Regions from separate parts of the Priestia sp. TRN 1309 genome, predicted to be linked through region 3. Evidence: riboswitches for the same ligand, from Rfam matches in the RefSeq annotation. Region 3 holds a riboswitch; each other region holds the start of a gene.
The links. A riboswitch is a leader RNA that binds a small molecule or an ion and turns the genes downstream of it on or off. The one in region 3 is predicted to bind cyclic di-AMP.
Positions count from the first base shown of each region.

Region 1: it holds a riboswitch for cyclic di-AMP, as region 3 does, so the genes downstream of both, ACRPLQ_RS02120 (APC family permease) here and ACRPLQ_RS25305 (cation:dicarboxylate symporter family transporter) in region 3, are expected to answer to the same signal.
Region 2: it holds a riboswitch for cyclic di-AMP, as region 3 does, so the genes downstream of both, kdpF (K(+)-transporting ATPase subunit F) here and ACRPLQ_RS25305 (cation:dicarboxylate symporter family transporter) in region 3, are expected to answer to the same signal.
Region 4: it holds a riboswitch for cyclic di-AMP, as region 3 does, so the genes downstream of both, ACRPLQ_RS03085 (potassium channel family protein) here and ACRPLQ_RS25305 (cation:dicarboxylate symporter family transporter) in region 3, are expected to answer to the same signal.

Region 1 covers NZ_JBOZGM010000001.1:413,720-421,296, reverse strand. Annotated here, with positions in the region: gene ACRPLQ_RS02135 (GtrA family protein) at 1-213, shown strand, start outside; gene ACRPLQ_RS02130 (glycosyltransferase family 2 protein) at 210-1,187, shown strand; gene ACRPLQ_RS02125 (cation diffusion facilitator family transporter) at 1,227-2,204, opposite strand; gene ACRPLQ_RS02120 (APC family permease) at 2,314-4,140, opposite strand; cyclic di-AMP (ydaO/yuaA leader) riboswitch at 4,303-4,444, opposite strand; gene ACRPLQ_RS02115 (N-acetylmuramoyl-L-alanine amidase) at 4,636-5,682, opposite strand; gene ACRPLQ_RS02110 (hypothetical protein) at 5,839-5,988, shown strand; gene glnA (type I glutamate--ammonia ligase) at 6,598-7,577, opposite strand, start outside.
Region 2 covers NZ_JBOZGM010000002.1:5,569-13,145, reverse strand. Annotated here, with positions in the region: gene ACRPLQ_RS07385 (CBS domain-containing protein) at 1-217, opposite strand, end outside; gene kdpDN (KdpD-like non-kinase potassium sensor) at 247-1,395, opposite strand; gene kdpC (potassium-transporting ATPase subunit KdpC) at 1,449-2,015, opposite strand; gene kdpB (potassium-transporting ATPase subunit KdpB) at 2,029-4,104, opposite strand; gene kdpA (potassium-transporting ATPase subunit KdpA) at 4,126-5,787, opposite strand; gene kdpF (K(+)-transporting ATPase subunit F) at 5,812-5,892, opposite strand; cyclic di-AMP (ydaO/yuaA leader) riboswitch at 6,190-6,330, opposite strand; gene ACRPLQ_RS07355 (hypothetical protein) at 6,346-6,483, opposite strand; cyclic di-AMP (ydaO/yuaA leader) riboswitch at 6,556-6,698, opposite strand; gene ACRPLQ_RS07350 (undecaprenyldiphospho-muramoylpentapeptide beta-N-acetylglucosaminyltransferase) at 6,858-7,577, opposite strand, start outside.
Region 3 covers NZ_JBOZGM010000011.1:14,280-21,856, forward strand. Annotated here, with positions in the region: gene ACRPLQ_RS25275 (hypothetical protein) at 1-45, opposite strand, end outside; gene ACRPLQ_RS25280 (APC family permease) at 367-1,680, shown strand; gene ACRPLQ_RS25285 (hypothetical protein) at 1,810-1,944, opposite strand; gene ACRPLQ_RS25290 (EcsC family protein) at 2,081-2,872, opposite strand; gene ACRPLQ_RS25295 (DedA family protein) at 2,897-3,502, opposite strand; gene ytvI (sporulation integral membrane protein YtvI) at 3,664-4,695, opposite strand; gene ACRPLQ_RS25305 (cation:dicarboxylate symporter family transporter) at 4,909-6,168, opposite strand; cyclic di-AMP (ydaO/yuaA leader) riboswitch at 6,275-6,414, opposite strand; gene ACRPLQ_RS25310 (undecaprenyl-diphosphate phosphatase) at 6,688-7,512, opposite strand.
Region 4 covers NZ_JBOZGM010000001.1:597,940-605,516, forward strand. Annotated here, with positions in the region: gene ACRPLQ_RS03055 (sensor histidine kinase) at 1-907, opposite strand, end outside; gene ACRPLQ_RS03060 (response regulator transcription factor) at 904-1,575, opposite strand; gene ACRPLQ_RS03065 (S1C family serine protease) at 1,798-3,072, shown strand; gene ACRPLQ_RS03070 (peptidyl-prolyl cis-trans isomerase) at 3,069-3,971, shown strand; gene ACRPLQ_RS03075 (Lrp/AsnC family transcriptional regulator) at 4,260-4,715, opposite strand; gene ACRPLQ_RS03080 (carboxymuconolactone decarboxylase family protein) at 4,836-5,294, shown strand; cyclic di-AMP (ydaO/yuaA leader) riboswitch at 5,410-5,554, shown strand; gene ACRPLQ_RS03085 (potassium channel family protein) at 5,679-6,338, shown strand; gene ACRPLQ_RS03090 (TrkH family potassium uptake protein) at 6,342-7,577, shown strand, end outside.

The DNA.
Region 1 (7,577 bases), on a different contig from region 3:
CATAAATGGATGTTAGCTCAATTTTTCATCGTAAACCTTATTACTTTAGCAATTAATACATCTTGCTTATTCCTTCTTGTACACTATACACCTGCTAATCCGATAATTGGACAACTGTTGTCTACTTGTATAGGAATGTTTTTTAATTTTTTTCTTAATAAAATATGGACGTTTAAGCACACAAACAATCACTCGATAGGAGGTAAAGCATGAAAGAACTAATTTCAATCGTGGTACCTATGTATTTTGAAGAAGAAGTAGCTAATGAATGCTATAATCGCTTGCTTTCCGTCATGCATGAAAATCACATTAACTATGAATTCATTTTCGTCAATGACGGCAGTACAGACCGAACAATTGAAATCTTAAAGGACGTAGCAGCTATGGATTCTAACGTAAAAATTATTGATTTTGCCCGTAATTTCGGGCACCAAACTGCCGTCACAGCAGGTATTGACTATGCTCAAGGTGATGCTATCGTAATTATTGATGCTGACTTACAGGATCCGCCTGAAATGATTCCTGAATTAATTGCTAAATGGCAGCAAGGCTATGAAATTGTATACGCAAAGCGCAAGAAGCGAAGCGGAGAGACCTTTTTTAAATTGACAACGGCTAAGTATTTTTATCGCTTTTTAAATTATATGTCCGATATTGAAATCCCAAAAGACACGGGAGATTTTCGTATTATCGACCGAAAAGTTGCGGACGTATTCAAAAAAATGACTGAACGCAATCGTTTCGTAAGAGGAATGATGTCTTGGATCGGCTTCAGGCAAACATATGTAGAATATGAGCGCGATGAGCGTTTTGCTGGTGAAACAAAATATCCTTTAAAAAAGATGATCAAGTTTGCTTCAGATGGAATTATTGGGTTTTCAACGAAACCTTTACGTTTAGTAATGGTTATTGGCTTGTTATCAGTTTTTGTATCACTTCTCGTTTTAAGTTATTCGATTGTTGTTTGGCTGATAGGTGAAAATATTCAGCCTGGCTGGACTTCGATTATGGTAGCTATCACTTTCTTTAGCGGTATTCAGCTACTTGGTTTAGGTCTAGTGGGACAATACATCGCAAGAATTTACGATGAAAGTAAAAATAGACCTATTTACGTTGTACGTGAAACTATTAACTTTTCTGCGGCTTCAACAGATTCTCAAAACGTGCGTGAAAAAGTATATAGCTAAAAAAACAAGGAAGAAAACAACTGTTTTCTTCCTTGTTTTTTATTCTTTTTGAAGCTGTAAATCGCTTGTCACCCAGTCAGGAATTCCATCATCTTCATCAAATTCAATAATGACATCCGTTATTCCTTTTTCCTGTAAAATACGATTTTCGAGACGATCTTTAATATCATCCGCTTCTGCTACTGTTAAAGAAGGATCAATTTCTACTTTTAATTCAACGTGAAGCTCTTCTCCTTCTTTCATCACCATTAACGTTTGAATATCACGCACTTGTACATCTTGCATAACAATGGCGCCAATTTTCATTTCCATTTCTTTATCTGCTTCACCAAGCGCTCCAGCAGCGTTATCTAAAAATACTCGTCCTACTACAAAAAACATCATAAGACCAATTAGCATAGAAGCAATTCCTTCAGCTTGATGAAAAGGCGTAAACCGCGAAATAAAAACGGCGATTAAAGCCAATACGCCTCCTCCAGTGGCTACCAGATCTTCCATAAAAACAAGCTTAGTTGCTGGCTTTGCTTTCTTTAGATGAACAAAGCTTTGCGTAAAAACATTGACCTCTGCAGTATTCATTCCGACATCGTGCAAAATTTCTTTCATTGCCTTAAAGAGGACAAACATCTCAAGTAATACCGAGATGCCAAGTACTGCAATATTTAAGATAAAGCCTGAAGACTTCGTCGGATGAAGAATATGATGATACCCTTCTTTAATCGTTTCAAATGCCATAATTCCTACTACAAGAACCGCTCCTAATAAAACGAGATTAACCAATCGTCCAAATCCGTTTGGAAATCGTTTGGTCGGAGCTTTTTTGCTTAATGCTGAACCTATAAAAACAAAGAACTGATTTGCTGCGTCTCCTAAGCTGTGCATCGTCTCAGCAAACATCGCTACATTTCCCGTTAAAGCAAAAGCAATCCCTTTAATAATGGATATAATGGTATTAACTATAGCGGCCATCATGGCCGATTTATTTCCTTTTCGCAATAACTTAATTAATTCACTCATGCAATCCCTCCGTTTGTGCCTTTGATGAGATTCAATTATGGTTAGTGTATGTGAATTTAAAAATTAAAAACCTCCAACATATAAGTTGGAGGTTTTTAGTCATGTTTCATTATTTTTTAAAACGATAAGGTACCGTTGTAACGATTACGTTTTTACGGTAAAGCAAATGTGCTTTTAACAGCAGACTGGACTGATTATGAAGGATGTTTTGCCAGCTTTTTTTCGTGATGAACTGCGGAATAACAACCGTAATAGCCATATTATTTTCCCGGGCTTTTTCTTCAGCCATATCGATGAATCGAAACAGCGGACGCACAAGACTGCGGTATTGAGAGTGAAACGTAACAATACGAATATCAGGCTGCCACTTTTCCCACTTCTCTTCCATTCTCTTTTCGCTTTCTCGGTCAAAAGCAACGTGCACCGCAATAACGGTATCACCAATCGTTCTTGCATAGTTCAATGAATTTTCTACTACCTTTGTCATTCCTGCTACAGGAACAATGACCACACTTCCTTCAAGCTTTCCAATCTTTTCTCCTTGCTTAATACGAAGCTGCTCTCCTACTGCTTCATAATGCGTATGAATGCGATGAAAAATATAAACGATAACCGGTAAGAAAACGAGCACGGACCATACTTGTGAAAACTTCGTTGTAAACAAAATGATTAGCACCGTTAAGGTAATGAGGGCACCAATTAAGTTAATGGTTAGCTTTCCTTGCCAGCCGGCCGGCTTTTCTCTAAGCCATTTGACAATCATGCCTGTTTGAGAAAGCGTAAATGGAATGAACACTCCAACTGCATAAAGAGGAATTAATTGTTCCGTCGCTCCTTTAAAGGCGACAAGTAAGACAATAGAAGCAATTCCAAGGGTCACAATTCCATTTGAATAGCCTAGTCGATCGCCGCGAATTTGAAACATTCTTGGCATGTATTTATCAGACGATAAGTTTACGGCAAGCAAAGGGAAAGCTGAAAAACCCGTATTCGCTGCTAGCACTAAAATCAGAGCTGTGGTGCCTTGAATAAAATAATAAAACCCATTTCGTCCAAATACACTCGATGCAATTTGTGATACAACCGTTTCATCTGCTTTTGGAGAAATGCCAAGCCAATAAGCTAAAAACGTGATGCCAGAAAATAAAACGGCTAAAATACCGCCCATCAGCATTAATGTATGAACAGCATTTTTTGCACCTGGATCTTTAAAGTTAGGCACTGCATTCGAAATAGCTTCTACACCAGTCAATGCCGAACAGCCTGATGAAAAAGCTTTTAATAATAAAAACAAACTAATACCTGGCACCACGGTACCGAGAGATGTATGAAGCTCAGGTGAAACTTGACCTGTCACTATTTTGAAGAAGCCCACCGCTATTAACAAAATAAGAGCAATCACAAATAAATAAACCGGATAAGCTAAGACAGAAGCGGATTCTGTTACACCTCGTAAATTTAAAACCGTAATAAAAATCACCAGCAAACACGCAATTACTACGTTATAGTGATGCAGCGTTGGAAAAGCCGAAGTTAAAGCATCGGTTCCTGCTGAAACACTCACGGCAACTGTTAAAATATAATCTACTAACAGTGATCCCCCAGCGATAAGTCCAGGATTTTCTCCTAAATTGGTTTTCGAAACAATATAAGCTCCTCCGCCTTGCGGATACGCATAAATAATTTGACGATATGAAAGAATTAAAGCCGTCAGCAGCACCAATACCCCAATCGCAATTGGAATCGAATACCAATAGGCAAGCACGCCCACTGTTGCAAGGACAATCAAAATCTGTTCTGTTCCATAAGCCACTGAAGATAAGGCATCTGATGATAAAATAGCCAGCGCTTTAAGCTTACTAAGCTTTTGATCGCCTAACTCTTTTGTTTTGAGCGGCTTTCCAATCAATAATCTCTTGAGAACTGAATAGTTCACGTAATTTCCCTCCGATGATTGCTTAGCTACTATTCACTGTTCGTTGCTAAGCTCCGTTACAAGTTCATGAATAAGTGATATTATCCCTAAAAAATACCTTTTTATGTTAAAAAAGCGCACAAAAAAAACACTAAGGGTTCTCAGCGTTTTTACACAGCTTAAACCTCCTCTCCAAAACGCTTATGGGGTTAGCTGTCGGATTCGGGCTATGAGAGTAGCCCTACCTTTTAAAAAAGGATTCACCCCAAGTGACCATGCACAAATTTGGGTCCCCCACTTCTGACGAATTAAGCGATAACAGGTCAATATAATTTTCGGTTAAAGGGTATGATTGATAACAAGTTTCTTTCATAACTATCCTTTGTTCTTAGATAATATACTCCCGTACAAATGGTTTGTAAAGCATTATTTTACGTAAACGATAAAATAGTACTTAAGGCGCTTTTAAGGGGAAAACAAAAGGCCTTCTGCCTGCTTACAGAAGACCTGCTTTCTTTAACTTTTTGCTTTTAAAACGGCTGCTAGCTTGTTTTTCGTTTGAGGACCATAAATGCCATCTACATCATAAGGAAGATACACAAGCTGAAAACGTCTGACTGCATCTTTCGTTTGTACTCCATATATTCCGTCTACTGACCCTACTTTAAAATTAACCGCGTTTAATGCTCTTTGAATCTGTTTCACTGCTTCTCCAGAATCGCCTTGTTTTAAAATTCCATTGGGAAGTGGATATTGTTCAGAAGGTGGTGTTGGAGTAGGTGTTGGTGAAGTTCCTGAAGGAATAACAATTGTTTTTCCAACCTGTAGTGTTAAAGGATCAGAAAGCCCTGTATTCGCTTCTTGAAGCTCCTGTACTGTTATGCCGTACTTCTGTGCAATACTGTACAGCGTATCTCCTTGCTTAATTGTATACGTTTTTTCACCTGGTTCAGAAGGTGATGGATTTGGTGTCGGTGTCGGTGTTGGAGATGGCGATGGATTTGGAACTGCACGACGAGGTAAATTTAAATATACGGCAATTCCTTTTGCATACGATTCACCCATGCTTTTTAAAAAAGCTTCATTTTGAAGAAGTGCTGCATCGGCGCTCCTATCAATAAAAGCTATTTCAGTTAGTACTGCAGGCATATTTGTTAAGCGAAGCACCGCATAATTAGCTGATTTTCGACCGCGATTCGGATGATTATACGACAGCAGCGTTGGCTGTACTTGGCCGTGGACAATTGATTGAAACGTTTTACTGGCATTGCTAGCGCTTCTATAAACATAATCTTCATATCCTGTTCCTCCACCGGCATTTACGTGAATAGACATAAATGCATCTGCTCCCCACGAGTTAGCTTGAGAAGCGCGCTGAGATAACGATAAAAAAGTATCTGTGGTACGGGTGGTTTTAATCGTAAAGTCACTGTAGGTGCTATTTAAATAGCTTATTAAATATTGTTGAATTTTTAAAACTAAGTTTTTTTCATACAGTCCGTTCGCTCCAACTGCTCCTGCATCTGCCCCACCATGTCCTGCATCAAGATAGATTTTTTTCATATTACTTGTCCCTCCTTATTGTTAACATATGCATGAGGGAAAAAAGTGCTACGTATACTAGCCTACTTAGTGAAAAATTACTAAAAAAGGAGATTGAGACATAACGAAATCACTTCAACCTAAAAACGAACAAATGGGATAAATGCGCTAGTATGGATGGCTTGTTACATCGCTGTTGAATTCCGTGCAAGGCTTCGCTTTCCGCGGGGGGCTGGTGAGCCTCCTCGTCGCGTGCGCTACTGCGGAGTCTCACCTATTCCGCTTTTCCCGCAGGAGTCCCTCCAATCAACTGCTAGAAGCAACTAAATAGATGAAATCTACGTTCATCCTACCAATAAGAAAATCCGCACAATTCATCGTGCGGTTCCCTCCCCCTAACATACTTTTGGTCCAAATTCTATTCTGGTTGATTAAAGTATAGATCAGGAGGGTCTATTATTTATAACGTTAGGACCTATTTAAAAAGCAGAACGCCTACAACAATGAGAATAATCCAAATTGGAATGCTTATCAATATCCCTATCACTAAACCTTTAAAGAAATTTCCTTCTTTCATTTTTATTACATTCCTCTCCAACAGTATTTTCTAACGATACTATGATTGGCTGAAAACTCTCTGAAGTTATACTGAAATACAGTGCAGAGTGAACACATAAACAATCTCACTATCTGTTATACACTACTTTTACTTATAGATTCAATGAGACAAAAAGCTCATCCTTTTTGATTCATGTAAACAAATTCTTTCTTGTATGTAACAAAACAATAAAAAAGCTCCCTGTAAATTATACGACAGGCAGCTTTTTTATAAACAAGCTATATTATTCAATTTACGTATGCAGAATGTTATTTATTCATTGTGAAAAACAAAAAAGTCGGAGAGAACGTACAAACGATCTCTCCGACTTTTAAAAATTAATATTGGCTCATGTATTGGTCACGTTCCCAAGGATGAACTTGTGTACGGAACATATCCCACTCGATTTCTTTCGCTTCAACGAAGTGCTCTGCTAAGTGTTCACCTAATGCAGAAACCATAACTTCATTTGATTGGAAGCTATCTAAAGCTTGAGCTAATGTTGCAGGTAAATCTACGATACCTTCTTCAACACGCTCTTCTTTTGTCATTACATAGATATTACGATCGATAGGTTTTGGAGCTTCAAGATTGTTCTTGATTCCATCTAAACCAGCTTTTAATAGAACAGCCATTGCTAAATATGGGTTAGCAGCCGGGTCTACGCTACGTACTTCAACACGAGTTCCTACGCCGCGAGAAGCTGGGATACGGATTAATGGGCTACGGTTGCGAGCAGACCATGCAACATAACAAGGAGCCTCATATCCAGGTACTAGACGCTTATAAGAGTTTACAGTAGGATTTGTTACTGCTGTAAAGCTGTGTGCGTGCTTGATGATACCTGCGATAAATTGACGAGCAGTATCACTTAGCTCTAGATTACCGTTCTCATCATAAAATGCGTTTTGGCCATCTTTGAATAATGAAACGTTACAGTGCATACCTGAACCGTTCACACCAAATAATGGTTTTGGCATAAATGTAGCATGTAAGCCATGTTTACGTGCAATTGTTTTTACAACAAGTTTGAACGTTTGGATATCATCACAAGCTTTTAATGCAGCAGCATATTTGAAGTCGATCTCGTGTTGTCCAGGAGCTACCTCATGGTGAGATGCTTCAATTTCAAAGCCCATTTCTTCAAGCTCTAATACGATGTCACGACGGCAGTTTTCACCAAGGTCAGTTGGCGCTAAGTCGAAGTAGCCACCTTTATCATTTAATTCTAATGTAGGTTCGCCTTTTTCGTCTAATTTGAATAAGAAGAACTCTGGCTCAGGTCCAAGGTTAAAATCAGTAAATCCTAACTCTTCCA
Region 2 (7,577 bases), on a different contig from region 3:
GGTGTTCTAACTCATGGAGTTCTATATGTTCTAAGCTTTTTAGCTTCCATAACAAGTCTCCTTCTGCCAAAGTCCCTACATATTCTCCTTTTTGATTAATAAGCGGCACAGAAGAGTAGCGATGATACTCCATTTTCTCCAATGCTTGACGGATTGTTGACCGTGTCGATAGGGTAACCACTTCTTTTTTAGGAAGTAAAAAGAACGCAATATTCACTCATATTCTCCTTTTGTTATATATGCATTTTATTTTTGTTGTTTTGCTGAATCTGAAACAATATGAATATCGATGTTATGAGTCTGTCGCATAATTGTATTCACAATAGAGCCTTTTCGAATCTCTTCCCATCTTGTCCTCGCTGATTGCCCTAGTAAGATTTGAGTAACGCGATACTGCTTGGCTACGTTCACAATCACTGCAGCTGGTTTTTGCTTTTTAGCTTCTTCAACAATTAGCGATGCGTGGAAACGGTCAGCGAATGCCTGCCACTGTTTGATTTGTGTTTTCTCCCTCTCAGTCTGATCGCCTTTAAAAACATGGAGCAGCAGCAAATCTGCTTTCAATCGGTTCGCCATTCTCCAGCCTCTTCGAATCAATTTTTCAGCTGTTTCACTGTATTGAATGCACACTAAAATGCGTTCGCAAATACCTGTTACACCAATTTCATGGGAATGAATGAGCTTACCGTCCACTTCATCCGCTATTTCTCTGAGCGTTAATTCACGAAGGGCATGGAGATTTGCGAGCTTAAAAAACGACTGCAGGCTTTGTTCAATTTTATGGACTTCGTATATTTTGCCTTCACGAAGACGCTTTTGCAGCTGTTCCGGTGTAACGTCGACAAGTTGAATTTCATCTGCTTGCTGAATAAATAAATCTGGCACCGTTTCACGAACTTTTACTTGGGTAACAGCATATACGAGGTCATGTACGCTTTCCATATGCTGAATGTTCATTGCTGACATAACTGAAATACCTTGGTTGAGCAGGTAAGAAACATCTTCAAAACGTTTTTTATGGCGGCTTGTCGGTACATTTGTATGAGCGAGTTCATCGATAAGGACAACTTTTGGCCGCCTTCTTACAATCGCCAGTAAATCAAGTTCTTGTAATTCTTTTCCTTTATAAAAAACGGTTTCCCTTTGGATTACTTCTAGATTTCCAATCATCGCCTTAGTCTCATTCCTGCCGTGTGTTTCTACATATCCAACTACGACATCTACGCCTTCTTTGACTAAGTCATGCGCATCTTGAAGCATTTTATAAGTCTTTCCTACTCCCGGTGCGGCACCGATGTAGAGTTTAAGCTTTCCGCGCTTCTGATCATGAAGTTCACGCAATAGTTCTTCCGGAGTTTTTCTTCGAAAGTATGGATGAGCTTCTTTTTCTTTCATTGTTCGTGCTCCTTTATCACACTCGCTTCAGTGCATGAAGCGAGTGCGTGTAATTAGCGTTCTCGTTGAACAGCTAAATTTAGCTCTACTACATTTACTCGTTTTTCACCAAAAGCCCCTTGCTGAGTATGTTCTTTGATTAACTCTTTTAGCGTCTGGGTTTTAATATGGGCTGCTTTTGCCACGCGCTCTACTTGTGCATATGCAGCTTGTGGCGTAATATCCGGATCGAGTCCAGAAGCCGAATTCGTGACGGCATCAATCGGAATCCCTTCTTTTGGTACCTCGTTTTCTTTTTTCCACGCCGCTACGGATTTCTCGATACGATTCGTAAGGTCTTTATTTGAAGGTGCTAAATTCAACGAGCCAGACCCTGCCCCGTTATAATCAATACTAGAAACTCTGCCGTGAAAAAATGCATTGCTTGTAAACTGCTGCCCAATCAGCTTAGAACCGATAACTTGATGATTGTTTGAATAGATTAGGCTGCCGTTTGCTTTACTTGGAACAGCTGTTTGAGCAATACCTGTCATCACAACAGGATAAATAAGACCACAAAGTATCATCATCATAATCGTTAAGCGAACAATAATGCTTCCCGTTCGTTCTGTTTGTATCATCGTTTCTTCTCCTCTACATCACAAATGAAAGTAATAAGTCAATCGCTTTAATCCCAATGAATGGAACTAATACCCCACCTAATCCGTAAATGAACAAATTTTTTCGCAGCAGTGCGTTAGAACTCATCGGCTTATAGGCAATTCCCTTCATGGCTAAGGGAATTAACAGCGGGATAATGACCGCATTAAAAATAAGCGCTGACAATACAGCAGATAGAGGTGAATTCAGCTTCATTACGTTAAGAGCCTCCATTTGCGGAATCGCCAAGGTAAACATCGCTGGAATAATCGCGAAATACTTAGCAATATCGTTTGCGATGCTGAATGTAGTTAAGGCACCCCTTGTCATTAATAACTGTTTTCCGATTGAAACGACTTCAATGATTTTAGTGGGATCCGAATCCAAGTCCACCATATTTGCTGCTTCTTTAGCAGCTGAGGTTCCGCTGTTCATTGCTAAACCAACGTCAGCTTGAGCAAGTGCAGGGGCATCATTTGTTCCGTCACCTGTCATCGCAACTAGCTTGCCTTGCTGCTGTTCGTATTTAATGACTTGAATCTTGTCTTCTGGCTTGCATTCCGCAATAAATTCATCTACTCCAGCTTCTTTTGCAATAGTTGCTGCGGTTAGCGGATTATCTCCTGTGCACATGACTGTTTTAATGCCCATTTTACGAAGTTCATCAAAGCGTTCTTTCATTCCTGGTTTTACCGTGTCTTTTAAATAAATCAAGCCATAAATTTTATCATCGGCGGCGACGGCAAGCGGCGTGCCACCAGCTCCTGCAATTTCGTTCGCTTTTTGCTGTAGATCAGAGGGAACCTTCCCGCCATTTGACTCTACCCATGCCGTGACGGCGTCCACTGCTCCTTTTCGTACAGATACATTCTGTAAGTCAATGCCGCTCATTCGCGTTTCAGCTTTGAATTCTACAAACGTTCCCTGCGTTTTTCTAAGGTCTTCTACTCCCATGCGAGTTTGGATAAAATCAACCACCGAGCGTCCTTCTGGTGTTTCGTCGTAAAGAGAAGAAACAAACGCCCATTTGTACAGTTCACGTTCGTCTACGCCTTCTACAGTCGTTAACTGATGAGCCATTCGGTTTCCAAACGTAATGGTGCCGGTTTTATCTAAAATAATTGTATTGATGTCACCAGCTGCTTCTACTGCTTTTCCTGACATAGCAATCACGTTAAACTGCGTGACTCGATCCATTCCAGCAATTCCAATGGCCGATAATAATCCTCCAATCGTCGTAGGAATAAGGCAGACGAGCAGTGAAATTAAAATAGCCGTGTCGAGTTGAAAATGTAAATAGTTTGTAAAGACAGGAAGCGTCACAACAACTAGTAAAAAAATAATCGTCAAACTTGTCAAAACCGTGTTTAGCGCAATTTCATTTGGCGTTTTTTGACGCTCTGCTCCTTCAACAAGCGAAATCATTTTATCTAAAAACGATTCACCTTGCTCACACGTAATTTTAATTGTAATTTCATCGCTGACAACTCTTGTACCTCCCGTTACAGAGTTAAAATCCCCGCCTGCTTCTTTCATAACAGGTGCCGATTCCCCCGTAATGGCCGATTCATCAACGGACGCCAGTCCTTTAATAATTTCTCCATCTCCAGGAATCATTTCGCCTTGTGAAACGACGACGATATCTCCTTTTTTTAGTTGCGATGCCGAAACTTGTATCATTTGCCCATTTTCAATTTTATTAGCCGTAATATCCCCTTTCGATTGCTTTAATGAGTTTGCCTGTGCTTTTCCTCGACCTTCTGCTAATGCTTCTGCAAAATTAGCAAAAACAATGGTGAAAAATAACACGAGAGATACGGCAATATTAAAGCCTGCGCTTACTGTACTTTCTCCGAAAAGGTCTGGAACAACGGCTAAAAAAAGTGTAATAACAAACCCGATTTCTACTACGAACATGATAGGATTTTTTATCATTGTTCTTGGACTTAGCTTGATAAAAGCCTGTTTTAATGATTGAATAAAAATGGATGAAGCTTGTTTATCTACAGAACCTTGAATGGGACTGTTGTGATCCAATTCAATATTATTTGCAAAATTCCGTTTATTCATTATGATCCTCCGCTTTCTTGATTACAGTGTTAAATACTCAGCAACTGGCCCAAGCACAAGCACTGGGAAAAACGTAAGTGCTCCTACAATAACGGTAGTTCCAATTAAAATGCCGCTAAATAAAGACGTATCTGTTTTAAATGTTCCAGGTGTTTCGGGAACAAGCTGTTTGGATGCTAGTGAGCTCGATACCGCCAGCATCGTAATTAGTCCGAAGTAGCGTCCAATATACATAACGATTCCCGTTGAAATGTTCCAAAACGGCGTTGCATCACCGAGTCCTTCAAAGCCGGATCCATTGTTTGCTGCTGACGACGTAAATTCATACAGTGCCTGACTTAACCCGTGAAAGCCTGGATTTGATATACCTTCCATTCCTAAATGAGTGGTAAGTGCTACAGCTGTTCCTCCTAAAATTAGCAGCGGCTGCAAAATAAGCGTCACGGCGATTAGCTTCATTTCTTTTCCTTCAATTTTTTTACCTACGTATTCTGGTGTTCTTCCAACCATTAAACCTGATAAAAATACGGCGATAATGACGTACATCATGACATTCATAAATCCTGCTCCGACACCGCCAAATACGGTATTTAACATCATATTTCCAAGCGTTAACAACCCGGTAAGAGGCGTAAGAGTATCGTGCATGGTGTTGACTGCACCTGTTTCACTTGCTGTCGTCACGATGGCGTAAAGCGTCGACATGCCGACACCAAAACGGACTTCTTTCCCTTCCATATAACCGTTCGCTTCATTTAAATGAAAAGCATCAAGTCTTGGATTGCCGCCCCACTCTGTTACGAACGCTGTGCTTAAAATAACGATAAACAGCATACTCATCGCTACAAATAAGATGCGGCCTTGCTTACGCTGTCCGATCATTTTTCCGTATGTGAAAGGAAGTGCTGTTGGCAATAAAAGCATAAGGACGATTTGTAATACATTGCTCAACGCGTTAGGATTTTCAAATGGATGAGCTGAATTGACACCAAAAAATCCCCCTCCGTTGTTTCCTAGCTCTTTAATTGAAAGAAAAGAAGCAACTGGTCCCCTTGCTATTTGCTGTGTTGCCCCTTCTATTGTATGGGCAGTAACCGTTCCGCTTAACGTTTGAGGGACACCTAAAAACATAAATAAAATGCCTGTTATAAAAGCGATAGGAAGTAAAATACGCGTAATTGACTTTACAAAATCAACAAAAAAGTTTCCCATTTCTTTCCCTGCCAGCCCACGAATAAAAGCGATTGCTACTGCAAGTGCCGTTGCTGGTGCAGCAAACATCATAAATACAATGGCGGCCATCTGCGAGAAATAGGACAAACCTGATTCGCCGCTGTAGTGCTGCAAGTTCGTATTTGTCATAAAACTAATGGCCGTGTTAAAAGCAAGTGCCGGATCCATTCCTTTGATGTGGCTTGGGTTAAACGGCAGTACCCCTTGAAACCGGAAGATAAGGTACACCACAAAAATCATAAACGTATTCGCCAAAACAAGAGCAAATGCATATTGCTTCCACGTCTGATTAAGCCCTTTAATTCCTGCTGCTTTAAACATCACCGTTTCTATCTTTCCTATCAAGCTAGTGTTTTTATCGTTTGAAAACACATTCGCTATATAAATACCTACGGGCTTTGCAATAAGCGCTACAAAAACAAGCAGCAGCGCAACTGATAGTAGAAAAATCCCCACTTTTTATTCCTCCGCTTATTAAAATTGTTCTGGATTTAACAGTACATATACTAAATAAATTAAAACGAGAACTGAAATACCTAACAAAATGAACGACACTTTCACTTCTCCTCTCTTTCATCTACTACATGAGACGACCAGCAAATAATTCCGTACATAGCAGCTGTTAATATGACAAGCGTTCCAAGCATGATCATATCCAAGTTGCTCCCTCCTAACTGTTTCCTAACAAAAATGATAGCTTCTAAGTTTAGTGACGGTTTCTTTTCATAAAGCATCACGTCCAAAAAAGCTAACCGTGAGACGTGATGCTGATTTTTCCCACTAAAAAACCGCAGAAGAGAGTTCTCTTCCGCGGTTTAATGCACGACAAATAAGCCGTGATTCACACGAATTTTTTACTCCCAAAACGCTTACGGAGTTAGCTGTCGGATTCGGGTTATGGAAGTAACCCTACTCAGTTAAGAGATTCACCCCTAGTACATACGTACAAAATATTGGGTCCCCCGCTCATAATTGATTAAGCGTATCTTTGTTATTTAATTTTTAGACTTAATGCTGACTTTTACTGCTGCGTTTAAAACTTTGATTAGCCAACGTAGACAAATAGCGGTTTGCTAGATCAAAAGATTGCTGATCGCACATGGCCCGATATTCAATCATTTGAATCATTTGCTTAGATAAATGCATCCTGACGCTCCTTTCACCTATATTTTGAAAGGAGCGTACTATCCGCTGTTATAGAAAACGACCACGATTACACCATCCTCTCTCTTAACGCTTACGAAGTTAGCTGACGGGTTCGGGTCAAGAAAGTAACCCTACTCAATTAAGAGATTCACCCCTGATAATTGGGTCCTCCGCTCTTTCCTTCTCTTTCAGAAAAGACTCAGCGTTTCACAGTGGAACGTTTCATGAGAGTAATCTTACTCCTGTTAAAATTTACTGTCAACAACATTTTTTGAAATTTTAAAAGCTTTATTTTTCTATTTTTATTCATTATTTCAAAATAATAATTTCAGAAAAAAAAAAGCGTTCTTATCGAGGAGATAAGAACGCTTTTTTTAGCTCATTTTCTCAATTTCATTTACAAGAATTGAAATGGCATCCGTTTTTGTTGCTTCACGCATTGTACGCTTCATCGTACTTGCCTGCTGCTGAAGCTCATTTACTTCACGCAAAAACAGTTCTTTTGTTAACTGCTCTTCTTCTACAACCATACAGTAGCCTTTTTTCTTAAAGGATTGTGCATTTAAAATTTGATCTCCGCGACTCTGTGCTTTTGATAAAGGAATAATCATCATCGGTTTATGAAGAGCTAAAAACTCAAAAATGGCATTGGATCCACCGCGTGTAATCACATAATCAGTTGCCGCTAGAACATCAGGAAGCTGTTCGTTTACGTATTCTAACTGACGGTATCCTGACTCTTTTTCAAGGCTTGTATCAATATTGCCTTTTCCGCAAAGGTGTACAATTTGGAATTTCTTTTGCAGTTCAGGCAAAGACTCTCGAACGATTTCATTAATACGGCGTGCTCCTAAACTTCCGCCCATAATTGTTAAAATGGGGCGCTTATCATAAAAGCGTAGCCAGCTTTCCCCGTTCGCTGCGCTGCCGCTAAATAGCTCTTTTCGAATAGGTGAACCAACAACCTGCACTTTTTCTTTTGGAAAGTAGTTTGCGGCTTCATCAAAAGAAGTAAAAATTTTAGTGGCAAATTTCTGCGCAATTTTATTTGCCAGTCCCGGTGTTAAATCACTTTCATGAATGAACACGGGAAT
Region 3 (7,577 bases):
GTTTATCTCCAAGTTTATATAGGGTGTAGCAATCACTTCCTTCATCTCCTTTATCATCATTATAAGTTTATACACCCGCAAAAATGTAACCGCATTCAAAAGTTTGTTTTCGTATTTATTACAAGTAGATCATACTAATCGAAAGCTTTTTTACTTTCTTTCATTTTATGTAAAATGCTTTCTAGACTCAATGGTAAAAATCAAAGTGAAAAAAAGCATTTTTTTGCTTTATCTAGTAATTAACTAAACGCTCTTTATCTCTTAGCGCGCAATTTTCTCTTCTTTTTCAAAAAAAGATGACAAATCTAACAATATAGTATAATAATAAATATTGCAGAATGATTATACACAGAAAGGATGACAAATATGAATCATGGACCTTCTCTTCTTAAACAACTAAAATTATGGCATATCGTCGTGATAGGATTAGGCTACATGGCACCCATGGCCGTTTTCGATACATTTGGCATTGTAACTGAATCCACAGATGGCCATGTTTCAGGTGCTTATGCATTCACGTTGATTGCTATTTTATTCACAGCCATTAGTTATGGAAAAATGGTAAAAGCTTTTCCTGGAGCTGGTTCTTCTTATACATACGCACAGCAAGTAATGAATCCAAGCATTGGTTTTTTGGTAGGATGGACGGCTCTTCTTGATTATCTATTTCTACCGATGATTAATGCACTTTTGACAAATATTTACCTAAGCTCTCTGTTTCCAGGTGTTCCAAAAGCCGTATGGATTATCAGCTTTGTGGTCATCATGACCATAATGAATATTTTTAGCGTTCATTTAACCGTTTCTTTTGGTACGCTATTAGTTGCTTTTCAAATTTTAGTAGCTATCATCTTTATTATTTTAAGTGCTACAACTCAAGGGCAAGAGCTATCATTTAAACCGTTTATAAGTGAATCGGCTTCTATATCTCTTTTATTAAACGGAGCAGCTATTTTATGCTTTTCTTTTTTAGGGTTTGATGCTGTAACCACCATGGCTGAAGAAACACTTAAGCCTGAGAAAACCATTCCCAAAGGGATTCTCATTATTGCATGTACGGGAGGCGCCTTATTTATTACGGTTTCTTACTTTGCTCAGCTTCTTTTCCCTTCAGCCTCTTTGTTTCATGATTTAGAAGGTGCATCGGCTGAAATCGCTTATAAAATTGGCGGCCAGCTGTTTCAATCTATTTTTGTAGCAGCAGCCTTAACATCAACTATTGCTTCTGGACTTGTCTCACATATGAGTGCATCAAGACTTCTCTACGCAATTGGGAAAGATGGTTATCTGCCACGGAGAATTTTTGGCTATATTCACCCTAAAACAAAGACGCCTGTTTGGAACGTAGTCATTATTGGTGGTCTCTCTTTAATTTCACTAAGTCTGTCTCTTGAAAAAGCTACCTCTTTAATTAATTTTGGTGCTTTAATTGCGTTCAGTTCAGTTAACATAGCGGTTTTTATCCATTATTTTATTCAACAAAACAAACGATCTCTCAGTGGATATATTTCATATGTACTTATGCCTTTACTCGGCAGTTTATTTTTATTTTTTATGTGGCTTAACTTAGAAAAAACATCCTTATTTATCGGTATTGTATGGAGTATAATTGGAATTATTTATTTACTGATTGCCAGACGAAAAAATACTATTACCATTCCTACTTTTCATTTTGATTAAGGAAATAGGCTTAACACACCTCGACATATTTCCCCAGAAATAATGTCGAAAAAAAGTAATTAAGACATAAACAAATCAATCCCATCTACACACGAACAAAAAGGTAAACGATCTAATATGAATCGCTCGTTACACCGCTGTTGATTTCCGTGCAAGGCTTCGCTTTCCGCGGGCGGCCGTTGAGCCTCCTCGTCGCTTGCGCTCCTGCGGGGTCTCATCTGTTCCGCTTTTTCCGCAGGAGTCTTCGCCTTGCCCTCCAATCAACACCTAGAGGCAACTAAATACATGAAAGCTACATTTACTATATCAATAAAAAAATCCGAACGTATTTGATTCTCAACTAAGAATCAAACTCGTTCGGATTTTTCTTCAACTAAAATACTTTCATACCAGCCTATTTTTATTTTTTAGATTGTGAGACTTTTTCTAAAATGCGTCTTTTACGGTAAAGCATCATTCCAACTTCTCCTATATCGCTAATCGCTTGTTTGTTAATATACGCCCCAAACACCATCCCTGCTATAGGAATCATTTGAAATAGCTTTTTCCATCCCAAGTTGTCTCTATAGGTTAGAAACACTTCTCTCCAACCTTGGAGCTGCTGCAAGCTCCGCGTTCGATTGCCGCTTGCTAATTCTTCTAAAATCGCACGCTTTCCTACAATATCAGAGGATGAAAACTGCATGCATTTGACCATAAAAATGCGTTCCTCTTGCTCAGTGGGATCGTAACCATAAGAAACAGCCACTTCTTGCAGTGTCTTAAGCGTAAGTCCCAATACAAAAGGAATATCAATCGCCAGTGTGAAAATTCCACCTACTCCGGTTGTAGCTCCTTGCAGCTGCGCATTCTTTTTTCGGACTTCAATAAAATACTCCGCCAACTCATCCATTTCCTGCAGAGATAAATGCTGAACATCCTCTATTGACAGCTGCTTATTTTCTTGTAATTGGGCTGATGCTTTCTCTAGCGTGGCAGACGTATTAGCTAAATACTGGCCTCCATTATCAACATACTTAGCAATTTCATCTAATAATTTTTCTATTTTTTGATGAATGAACTTTGGCGTTACTTTATCTAAAGCTGAAAAAGGCAAGCGAGCCAGCCGCTCCCAGAAAAAAAGTCCTTTTTGGTCTTTCTCCCACTTTTCAATTTTTCGCAATTCTATTCTCAATTGTTCATGCTCTGACATATCCTCACTCTTTTCCTCGATTTATCAGCTCTGTCCTACTTGTTTATTCCGCACATATTTAATGATGAAAAACAACGCAATTAAAACAACAATTCCGATTCCAATAGGCTGCATGTATTGAGATACAATCGGACCCACCTCTTTCCACTTAGGTCCTAACTTATATCCTAAATATACGTAAATAGCCGTTACTGGAAGCATCGCAACAAATGTGTAAATAGAAAACAGCCATACATTCATTTTTGCCATCCCGCATGGAAAAGAGATAGCCGTACGCACTCCTGGAATAAACCGTCCAAAAAAAGCGACCCCGCTGCCGTACTTATTAAAAAAGCGATCGGCAGCGTCAATTTCTTTTTCTTTCACCAAAAAATATTTTCCATATTTTAAAACTAGCGGTCGTCCACCGTAACGTCCCAGTGCATAAAGAGTCAACGGTCCACACACACCGCCTACTGTACCTGCAAGGATAGCCAGATACAAGTTCATATCACCTTGGTACACCCAATACCCTACTAAAGGTAAAACAAGCTCTGCGGGGACAAACTCAAACGTTAATGCTAAAATTACGCCAAAATAAGAGAGCTGTTTTAGCGCTTCAATTAAAGAAAGTAAAACCGACTCTAACAAAAATTCTCCTCCTCATGTCATTAAATCTAAGACTGCAAAACTATAATTTAGCCGATTGATAGATAAAAACCAACGCGACATAGTTTTTTCCTTTCCCTCTTTACGTATGACGTACTACAAAAGTTTCAATAAAAAAAAAGCGCTAGTTTTATCCAGCGCTTTTATAGTTTAAAGTTAATTTGAATAATACCTACTTTACGAAGAGCATCGTATAAAATAACTAAAGCCGGTCCTAAAAACAACCCGACAAAACCTAAAAGTTTAAATCCAATGTACAAACTAACTAATGCAGCCAAAGGTGAAATACCCATATTTGTAGAAAATACTTTTGGTTCTACTACACGTCTTACTACCGTAATGACTCCAAATAGAATAAATAAGCCGATTGCTAATGAGTCATGTCCTTGCGTAAGAGCAAAAATCCCCCATGGAACGAGCACCGAGCCTGTCCCAAGGATTGGTAAGATATCGACAATTACAATTAATAAACTAAGCAGCGCGGTATACGGAACATCTAATAGCCAAAGCCCTACATAAGCCATTACAAACGTCATGACACTTAAAATAATTTGTGCCTTAATAAAACCAACCCCCGCTTGGATAAGCTGAGTGATGACAACTTGTAGCTTATATTTCGTTTCTTCTGTTAAAAATGACTTAATTTTATTTTTAATAGCAGGCAGCTCAAGGCTGATAAATACAAGCGCTACTAAATAAATAAGAAACTCTAGTAGAAACCCAGGAACAGTAGCAGCAAAGCTAATGATGATTTCCACGGTACTTTTTAATAGAGAATCTAATGAATTTACGGTTTTTTCAAGCGTGCGCTCGATAGAAGAAATCACTTCTGTAGGAAGAGCGTTTGAATAGTATTTCCACTTGATAATAGTTGGATAAATCGCGGTTTCATAGATTTCTTTTACAAATGAAGGCGCTATCTTTGAAAGAGCAACCACTTGCGTAACGATTGTCCGAACAATAAAAAATCCAATAAGTATGAGCGAAACAACATATAAAATGAAGGTCATAAGCACTGCGTAGACTCTCTTCATTTTAAAAGATTGATGCAATTTTTGAACAATACCCTCAAGCGCTAATGCTGTTAATAAAGCAAACACAATCGGTAAACTGTAAGGGATTAACAAACATACGATTACTATCGAGGCGATGACCCATATTCGCTTTTTCCACATACTCTACTATCCCCCAACTAGCTAAGCTATCTCTATATTTATTGATAAAGAAAGGAACCAGTGACTGCTTTTATGTAAGAATAAAATTTGGATATATTTATACCTGATGTTACATATTATAGGGTCAATTTCCATAATAATAAAGGAATTATTATGAAAAAAGCTACTTATTCTAATTTTTTGAATAGAATAAGTAGCTTTTTAATTTATAAATTAGCCGGCTCTCATGACCTCTGTACCTTTTTTAGGGTCAAATTTGCCTTCAGATTTAGACATCACAATTGCTGCTAGTGTGTTTCCTACTAAGTTAACAACCGTACGTGCCATATCCATGATTCTGTCTACTCCCGCAATGAAGGCTAATCCTTCTGCCGGAACGCCGATTGTTCCAAGAGTAGCCAGTAATACAACAAATGATGTTCCTGGCACCGCAGCCATTCCTTTAGATGTAACCATCAATACCAGAATGAGCGTCAGCTGTTGAACGATCGTTAAATCAATACCATACACCTGCGCTAAGAATAACGCTGCAATCGCTTGATAGAGAACAGAACCATCTAGGTTAAATGTATAACCAATTGGTACAACGAACGATACGATAGCTTTTGGACAGCCCATCTTTTCAAGTTTTTCCATAATTCGCGGAAGAACTGTCTCAGAACTAGATGTACTGTATGCTAACAACAGTTCATCTTTCATATAGCGGAATAAGTGGAAAATGTTAATTCCTGCCCATTTCGCAATTCCTCCTAATACAACAAGTAGGAAGAAAATTAACGCTAAGTAAACTAAGATAACAAGCTTTCCTAATGAAAGGAGTGACTCTAAACCGAATTTCGAAACTGTTACACCAATTAAAGCAAATACTCCAATCGGAGCCACTTTCATTACTAGGTTTACCACGTGAAACATTGCGTGAGAAACGCCGTCAAAGAATTGAACAACAGGCTTTCCTCTTTCTCCAATTGCCGCTACTCCAAGTGCGAACAATACTGTAAAGAAGATAATTGCTAGCATGTCCCCTTCAACAATTGACTGGAAAAAGTTTGTCGGAACAATGTGTAAGAACGTTTCAGCCACTGACTTTCCTTCTTGCTGTTCGGATGTTTCAACGTATTGTGAAATATCACTCTTCTGTGCTGAATGAATGTCTACACCTTGTCCAGGGTGAAAAATATTAGCAATCAATACACCGATTACAATTGCGAAAGTTGTAATAATTTCAAAATAGAGAATGGTTTTAACGCCAAGCTTTCCGACCTGTTTACCGCTACCTGCTCCTGCAACTCCAACGACTAAACTTGAGATAACAATTGGAATAACAATCATCTTAATCAATCTTAAGAACAAGTCTCCCAGCGGCTGCAGGTATGTTACTACACGCGGATCGTTAAACCAAATTACTCCTACAAGAACACCGAGGATTAAACCGGTAAAAATCTGCGTAGCCAAACCAAAACGAATTTTTTTCATAGATGTACCTCCCCAAAGATGTATGACATTTGTATATACTTTTCTGAAAAAACAAAAAAAGACTATTCTTAAGAAAGAACAGCCTTTTACTTACGCTATTTTGGGCTCTTTCTCTCAATAAAGCAAACGAGGTTAACTGTCGGATTCGGAATTGAGAGTTTCCTACCTTTTGTAAGGATTCACCCCAAGGCAGCTTTACTGCCGATAATGATTCCCCCGCTCTATACGATTAAGCTTATTATTCAATTTTTATAAAATTAAAACGATCTATACGTTGTCATACGTTTTTTACAGTCAATAAAACTAAACAGAAGTCTTACTTTTACTTAACTTTATACTGCACAAATATTAATTTACTATTTTTCGACACGTTTTGTCAATACCCATGTTTATAAAACGCTTTCAAAAGACAATAATATATATTTATGCAAAAAAGCTATTGCAATGTTGCAATAGCTTTTTCTTGCTTTTTAAGTCTTTATCAGAAGTTTAAATGGCTATAAAATACGCTTATTTATTTTATAAAAATACAAAATATAGAATAGCCGCTAAGACAATTCGATAAATGGCAAACGGAACTAATTTAATGCGGTTGATTAATTTTAAGAAAAAGCGAATCGATATAAGCGCAAAAATAAAGGCGCTGATAAAACCAGCAATAAAAAACGGTAGTGCATCTGATGTGAAATACTGCCAGTTTTTAACCAATGAAAGTCCACTTGCTCCTGCCATAATTGGCACTGCCATAATAAATGTAAAATCTGCGGCTGCCTTATGGCTCATTCCAAGAAGAACCCCTCCTGAAATCGTTGAGCCTGAACGAGAAAAACCTGGCCAAAGAGCAATACATTGAAACAGTCCTATACCTAGTGCTTGTCCATAAGACATTTGGTCCACCGTCTCTACACGCGGACGTTTAGGTCCAAACAAATCTGCTAGAATCATTAATACAGCTCCGACCACTAAGCCAATTAGCACCGTATTTAAAGAAAACAAATGTTCATCAATGTAATCATCAAACAAAAGTCCTAACACTCCTGCGGGTAACAAACCAACAATTACTTGCATTAAATTTAAGCGATTTGTCGGTCCAATTGCAGCAGCTGGTTTTTTTCCCAATCCTAATAAATTAATAAAACGATCTTTAAAAATAACAACTACTGCTAAGATCGACCCTAGCTGAATAACAATCTTAAATGTATTAGCTACTGGAGATGAAAATAATTCTTTTGAATTTAACCACAGGTCATCCACAATAATCATATGCCCAGTTGACGAAACGGGAGCAAACTCTGTTAAACCTTCTACAATCCCTAAAATGATTGCTACAATAATTTCCCACATAAAGCTATGTACCTTGCCTTTCTTTCAAATTAATAAGCTTATCGCTTCGTTTTACATGCTCAACT
Region 4 (7,577 bases), on a different contig from region 3:
CAAGCTTGGTCAAGTAAAGCAAATCGCGGATTTTTTTCTCAAGATTTTTGGATTCATCTTCAATGACTTTTACCGTTTGGGATAAATCACCTTTTGGATAAATGCCGTCTTGAATCGACTGAGCGTAGCTTTGAATAACCATTACCGGTGTTTTTAAATCATGTGAAATATTTTGAAGCAGCGTTTGCTGTGCTTCATCTTTAGATACGAGCCTTTTGCGCATTTGCTCGATGGACGCGCCTAGCTTGCCGATTTCATCGGAACGGTTGACTGTAACAGGTTCATGCCAATTTTGTTCAGCGATTTTTTTTACATCTTTTTCAAGCGATACAAGCGGCTTGCTTAAGTATCTTGATAGCCAAATAGATGGAAGCCAGCTGAATAGAAATACAATTGAAATGACAAGAAGCAGCTGTTTAAAAAGAGTAGAAGTGAGCGCGTTGCGATACGTATCCCACGAAAATGAAAGTAAAAAAGCAGGCTGTCCGTTTACGCTTACTTTTCGAATCACATAAAAAAGCGTCCGGTTGCCGAGATCTTTTTCATAGCGAGCGACGATTTTCCGCTGACTGATTGCATCTTCCTGTGCTTTTCTCAAAAAGTCTTGAGGCAACACCCGTGATGAAAAATAAGAGATATCCGCATGTTCAGGCAATAAAATATGATCCACGGTTCGATTGCCAAGCGTTGGTTCACTGTCTTCATTGCTAAAGTAGTATTCACCTGAGCGGCTTGGCAGGCCGTATTCTTTTAAAATATGCTGTTCATTTTCAATAGTGGTATAAATTTCATTCGTGAAGAACTGCCTGAGCGTCGTTGGGAATAAAATAGCGAGCAAAATTGAAATGAGCAGTAAAATACCCGAGATGACGAGCCAAATTTGAAATGCAAGCGACTTGTTTTTCATGCTTTCATCATCCGGTATCCGTATCCGTAAATCGTTTCAATTCGTGCTTGCGGCATTTTTTTACGCACGCGCCTCACTAAATCATCCACCACTCGGTCTGTGCCGAAATAATCTTCTCCCCAAATGAGATTCAACAGCTGCTCCCTTGAAAAAGCCTGTCCAAGGTCTTTTGAGATAGTGACAAGAAAATCAAATTCTTTAGACGTCAAATCAATCGGCTTTCCATTTTCACTGACTGTACGCGTATGTAAATCGATTTCATAAGGAGTCAGCGTAATGGTATCGGTTTTCTTTTGATTGGAACCATATACGAGGTTTAGCAGTTTGTTTGCTCGAATAACTAGTTCACGAGGCAAAAAAGGCTTTGATAAATAGTCGTCGCTGCCCATTTCAAGTCCAAGAACCCGGTCAATATCGGCATCGCGTGCTGAAATGAAAATAACAGGCACATGTGGCGTTTGCTGCTTGATTTCGCGAATGAGCTGATACCCGTCAATATCAGGCAGCATAATATCTAAAATCCACAGGTGCGGAGGAGTTGCAATCATTTCTTTTGCGTCCGTGCCGTTAAAAAATGAGCGAACGTCCCAGCCTTCTTTTTGAAGGTAAAGGGTTAAAACTTCGTTTAAATTTTGTTCATCCTCTACTAAATATAGTGTAAAGCTCAAATTTGACACCTTCCTCTGAATATATGAAAATTAAGGTAAATAAAGCATATTGCGCCATCTATGCGCGTTTTTTTAAAGGTTTATGTACCCGCTATTATACTACGTGTTTGCTGTTATAAAGAAATTTTTCACAATTTCACACATTGTTTTGATACTTATCCCAAACTTTTATTTTATAGTATAGATAACATAAAATTTGCTACGTTAAAAGGAGTGTTTTTCATGGATCCACGTGATTATGAAAGAGAGCAAGAACGAAAAGAAGAATATGAAAACCGCCAGCAGCGCTACGATCAGTATCAGCCTGCGTCATCATCACAGCCTCCAAGAAGACGCTTATTTCCAGTGATCGCATCTTCCATCGCGGGAGCAGTGCTAGGGGGAGGAATTGTGCTATACGGCGCTCCGCAGCTAGGGTTAATGGATTCAGCGGATACGCAAACAGCGAATCAAACAACGCAGACTCAAACGGCAACAACAACGAGCACAACGCCTCGAACAGTAAGCACAACCGTGAATCAGTCAGATCTTGTTTCAGTTGTAAATAAAGTATCAGCTGCTGTTGTAGGCGTGAACAATATTCAACAGCAAACAAATCCATTTTCTGGAGATACCCAAACGCAAGAAGCAGGAACGGGTTCCGGTGTTATTTTCAAAAAAGAAAATGGAAAAGCCTACGTTGTGACTAATAACCACGTTATTGACGGCGCAAGCGAAGTAGAAGTGTCACTTTCAAACGGACAAAAAGAAAAAGCTAAAATTGTCGGAGCTGACGCGCTAACGGATTTAGCGGTGCTTGAAATGTCCGACAAAAATGTTGAACAAGTGGCGAAGTTCGGAAAATCATCAGATTTAGTGGCGGGTGAAACGGTTCTTGCAATCGGAAACCCTCTTGGTGAACAATTTTCTCGTACGGTCACACAAGGTATCGTGAGCGCAGCAAAACGCTCTGTCCCTATTTCAGAGAATTGGAACGTAGATGCAATTCAAACGGATGCGGCGATTAATCCAGGAAACAGCGGCGGTGCCTTGATCAATTCTTCCGGTGAAGTAGTTGGTATCAACAGTATGAAAATTTCAGAAGACAATGTAGAAGGAATCGGCTTTGCTCTTCCAAGTGATGAAGTGCAGCCAACAATTGAACAGCTGATGAAAAACGGAAAAATAACGCGTCCATATATGGGGGTAGGTCTTCAAGATGTAGGTCAGCTTTCAGCTGCAACAAAACAAGATCAGCTAGGCCTAACAAGCGATACGTCTGAAGGAGTTGTCGTAACGACGGTTGAACCATTCTCTTCTGCTTCTGATGCTGGTTTACAATCAAAAGACGTGATTGTTGCCATCGATGGAAATGAAGTCAAAACATCCAGTGATTTACGTCAATATCTATACACAAAACGCAAAGTAGGAGACACGGTAAAATTAGACGTGTACCGAAATGGAAAAAAACAAACTATTTCTCTGAAGCTTTCAGAGCAGCAGGATAACAATGGATGAGTTCAGCACCGTTAAAGCTGCTGCTAGCAGTATTAACAGCGTTCGGATTTTTAACAGGCTGCGGAGGGAAGCATTCAAACACGATGTTTCCTTCTGTAGAAATTAGTCAGCTATCTTCTGCTAAAGAAGTGGCAGCGTATGAAGGAGGAAAGGTGACAGGAGCTGAATTCAATCGTTTTTTAGCAGTTGAAGGGTTCTTAAATCCCGATGCTCCGCTAAATGATACAAGCTACCGCAAAGAGTTGTTGCGGCAGCTTGTCATGCAAAAAATCTTAATTTCGCATCTAAAGACAAGTGACACGGTACAGAAAAAAGTCGAGGATATGTGGAAACAAATCAAACGTTCATATGACGAAGATACAAGAAAACAAGGCTATGAAGTCTTGCACATTCGTTCTAGCGATGTAACTAAACAGCTAATAAATCAGTTTAAATTAGAAGAATATTTCCGTAAACAAATTGCGTCTGATGAACTAGACGCTTACTATACACGTATTGAGAATGATGTAACGCGCGTATCTTTTTCGCAGCTAACTTTTACAACTTTACATGATGCCGAGACCGTTGCGGCTGAGCTGCAAAAAGGAACATCGCTTCAAGACGTTCAAAAAAAATATGCTGATGTCCAGACCGTCAGCAAAATAGAGAATGATGATAATCTAAAGCTTTCGAATCTATCTCCCTCTTTTATAGATGTTTTAAAAAAACAGCACATCGGAGAGTGTAGTAAGCCCATTAAAATGGGTAAAGTCTATTATATTCTTATTTTAAAACAAAAAGATAAAAAAACGGAATCAGAAGTCAAAGAAGAAATGATGAAAGAACTTGTTTTGAATCATATCAACCGGTATATCCAGGATCAACTGCCAAGGTTTCACGTGACTTTCAACCTTAGGTAGTTCCCTTTTATATAGATTGATTGTTTTCAAAAAACAAGCAGGTAAAAGAGCTTTCTATTAATAGAGAGCTCTTTTACATTTTTAAGTAGACAGAAATGTCGGTACCTGATAGAATGAAGTTGTAAAACTTTCATTATTCGGAAAATTTATACCCTCCAGCTTTGGAGGGTTATTTTTTATGCTTTTGGACGAATAAAAGAGGCTAGGACAGAAGTAGTTTAGTGGAAAGAAGATCCGAACGATGAATCGTTCGGATCTTTTCGTTAGTACGGTGAACGTATGTTTCAATCACTTTTCATCTTTTAAATGACTCAATAATGCAGAAGACATCTCCACGTGAGAAAGGGCGATGTGTGAAATCGTTTTGGCATAAGGTGTAATTTCGTTAATAAATTGCTCGAGTACGTGCAGGTGAGGAAGCTGAAGCTTTGTAATGAAGCAAGCCTGTCCGGCGATGCGTTCACAGAATAAAGCATAGGGATACTGAGAAATAAATCGTTTAAAACGCTCGTGCTCTCCGTTTTTCATGGTTACTTCAATAAAACACGAGACGGGCAACTGCAGCTTTTCATAATCAATATCGATTGTATATCCTTTTATAATACCAAAGCTCTCTAGCTGTCTTACTCGCTCTGCCACTGAAGGAGGAGACAGGTTAATTTGTTTTCCTAGCTCTCTTAAGGAAAGACGGCTGTTTTGCTGCAGTGCCTGCAAAATCGATAAATCAATTTCATCAATTTTCAATTGGAAACCTTCTTTCATATTAATGTTTCATTTGATTAGTAATAGCAGATAATATGTTTTATTTGTTATCTGAAATCTCCATTTTTCTTACTATAATAATTAAAAAGGAGTGAGTAAAAAATGGCAAGAGTTTTGTTAACAAACGAAGAGGGAACAAATTTTGAAAAAGCACTGAATTTAATTCCAGATGTAAAAAGGTTGTATGATGAGCTATACGACAAGCTTTGGAACAGTGATATAGTAAAAAGAGAGACTAAGGAAAAAATCAGGCTTTATCTAGCAGGTGTTAACGGCTGTGAGACGTGTATGAGCATGTCATATGTAGGCGATAAGACGCTTAATCAAAAAGTGTTAAGAGAAAAAGAGCTGGAAGAAAAAGATCGACTGCTGTTTCGATTTATAGATGTATACCGAGTGCGTCCAAGGGATTTGACGGATGCTGATATGGATCAATTAAAGAAATTTTACAGTGATACGCAGCTATTAGAGCTTTTGGCCGTTATTAATTTGTTTGATCAATTTCACAAACTGATTGTCAGTTTAGATTTATATGATTTTTGCAGTTTGCAGCGCAAGTGATGTCTTCCCTAAAAATATCTTGACAGACAAAATCCACAGGAGTAAGATAGCTTTCGTGAAGTGAAACGTATCATGAATCGAATCGATTATTCTAAAAAATAGATCATAGACATTTGAATAAAAATCGCTTAATCCATTACGGAGCGGAGGACCCATTATTTACGCACATATTGTGCTCCGGGGTGAATCCTTAAAAAGGTAGGGTTACTCTTAAAACCCGAACCCGACAGCTAACTTCGCAAGCGTTTTGAGGGGGAAGAGTGTGAAAAAACACAGGAGCCTTCCTGTGTTTTTTTGCGCTTTTTTTAAGAAAAACATGTAATTTTTTAGAAAAAGTATAAGCTAAGAGAACACACAGCAGTTGAAGAAAGGAATAAATACATTATGAAAAAACAGTTTGCTGTATTGGGATTAGGTCGTTTTGGAGGCAGTTTGGTTGAAGAGTTTGCTAATTTGGATGTGGATGTGCTCGCTATTGACCGCAATCAGGAGGTAGTAAAGAAATATAGCAACTCAGCTACATATGTCGTGCAAGCGAACGCAATTGATGAAGCTAGCTTAAAAGGGCTAGGCATTCGTAACGTTGATCATGCTCTTATTTCGTTTGGAGACGATATTGAAGCAAGCGTGCTTGCAACGATGCTTTTAAAAGATATGGGCGTTAAGCAAGTATGGGTAAAAGCGGTGAATATGTATCATCAAAAAGTGCTGGAGAAAATAGGAGCGGACAAAGTCATTCATCCTGAGCGCGATATTGCGAAGCGGATTGCTCATCACGTGGTGTCAGAAAAAATTATTGACTATATTGAACTGTCTAAAGACTATAGTATTGTTGAAATTGTCGCTTCTAAGAAACTTCATAATAAAACGCTGTTTGATTTAAATATTCGTGCAAAGTACGGCTGTAATATCATCGGTTTTCAGCGAAAAGACGGGGAAATGGTGATTTCGCCTACGGCGCATGAAACAATTGAACAAGGAGATATGCTGATTGTTATCGGACATAATCGCGATTTAAACCGTTTTGAAGAAGAAGGAGTTTAACTTATGAAAAAAAAAATTGTTAGGCTTACGCCGCCGCAGCTGCTTGTCTCCATTTTTGGCGGAGGAATTATTATTGGTGCTCTTTTATTAATGATGCCTTTTTCTACTACTGAGCCAATCAGGTGGGTAGACGCCCTTTTTACATCTACTTCCGCTATGACAGTGACCGGCTTAGCCGTCGTAGATACAGGTACGCGTTTTACCGTCATCGGTCAAACGATTATTATGCTGTTAATTCAAATAGGCGGTCTTGGCATTATGTCATTTGCCGTGCTGATTTTTATGATGCTAGGTAAAAAAATTGGATTTAAAGAGCGTATGCTCGTTCAGCAGGCATTAAATCAAACGAGCGTCGGCGGAGTTGTCCTGCTAGTTAAAAGGCTGTTTATCTTTTCATTTTTAATTGAGTTTGTTGCACTTATCTTTTTAGCGATACGCTGGGTTCCGGAATTCGGATGGTCTAAGGGGCTATTCTTTAGCTTGTTTCATTCAATTTCAGCTTTTAATAACGCAGGGTTCGGACTATTATCTGACAGCTTAGTTCAGTATGTAGGAGATCCTATTATTAACATAACGATTTCCTTTTTGTTTATTATTGGTGGGTTAGGATTTACCGTTCTTGCTGATATGTGGGTAAAAAAATCGTATAAAAAACTAACGCTGCATTCAAAAATTATGATTATCAGCACGTTTGCCATTAACGTGATTGCCATGCTTTTTATTTTTTTCTTAGAGTACGGCAATTCACATACACTTGGAAGTTTGTCATTAGGAGACAAAGTGTGGGCGTCTTATTTTCAAGCGGTAACAACACGCACAGCAGGTTTTAATAGTATCGATATAGGAAGTCTACATGATTCCACTATATTTTTAATGGTTATGTTAATGTTCATAGGTGCAGGAAGTGCGTCAACAGGAGGAGGTATTAAACTAACAACGTTTGTGGTGATTGTCTTTTCTGTATGGGCATTTTTACGAAGCAGGGAAGATATTGTGCTGTTAAAGAGACGGCTTCTTCCTCTTCATGTGTTTAAGGCACTAGCCATTACGATGATTTCGATTATGTTTGTGTTTGGGGCCATTTTTCTATTAAATATCTCAGAAAACCTGCCGTTTATAAAAATTATGTTTGAAGTGGTTTCTGCGTTTGGAACAGTGGGGTTATCGATGGGAGCAACTCCTGAGCTTTCATACTTTGGACGCGTGATTATTATCTTTATCATGTTTTTAGGAAAAGTG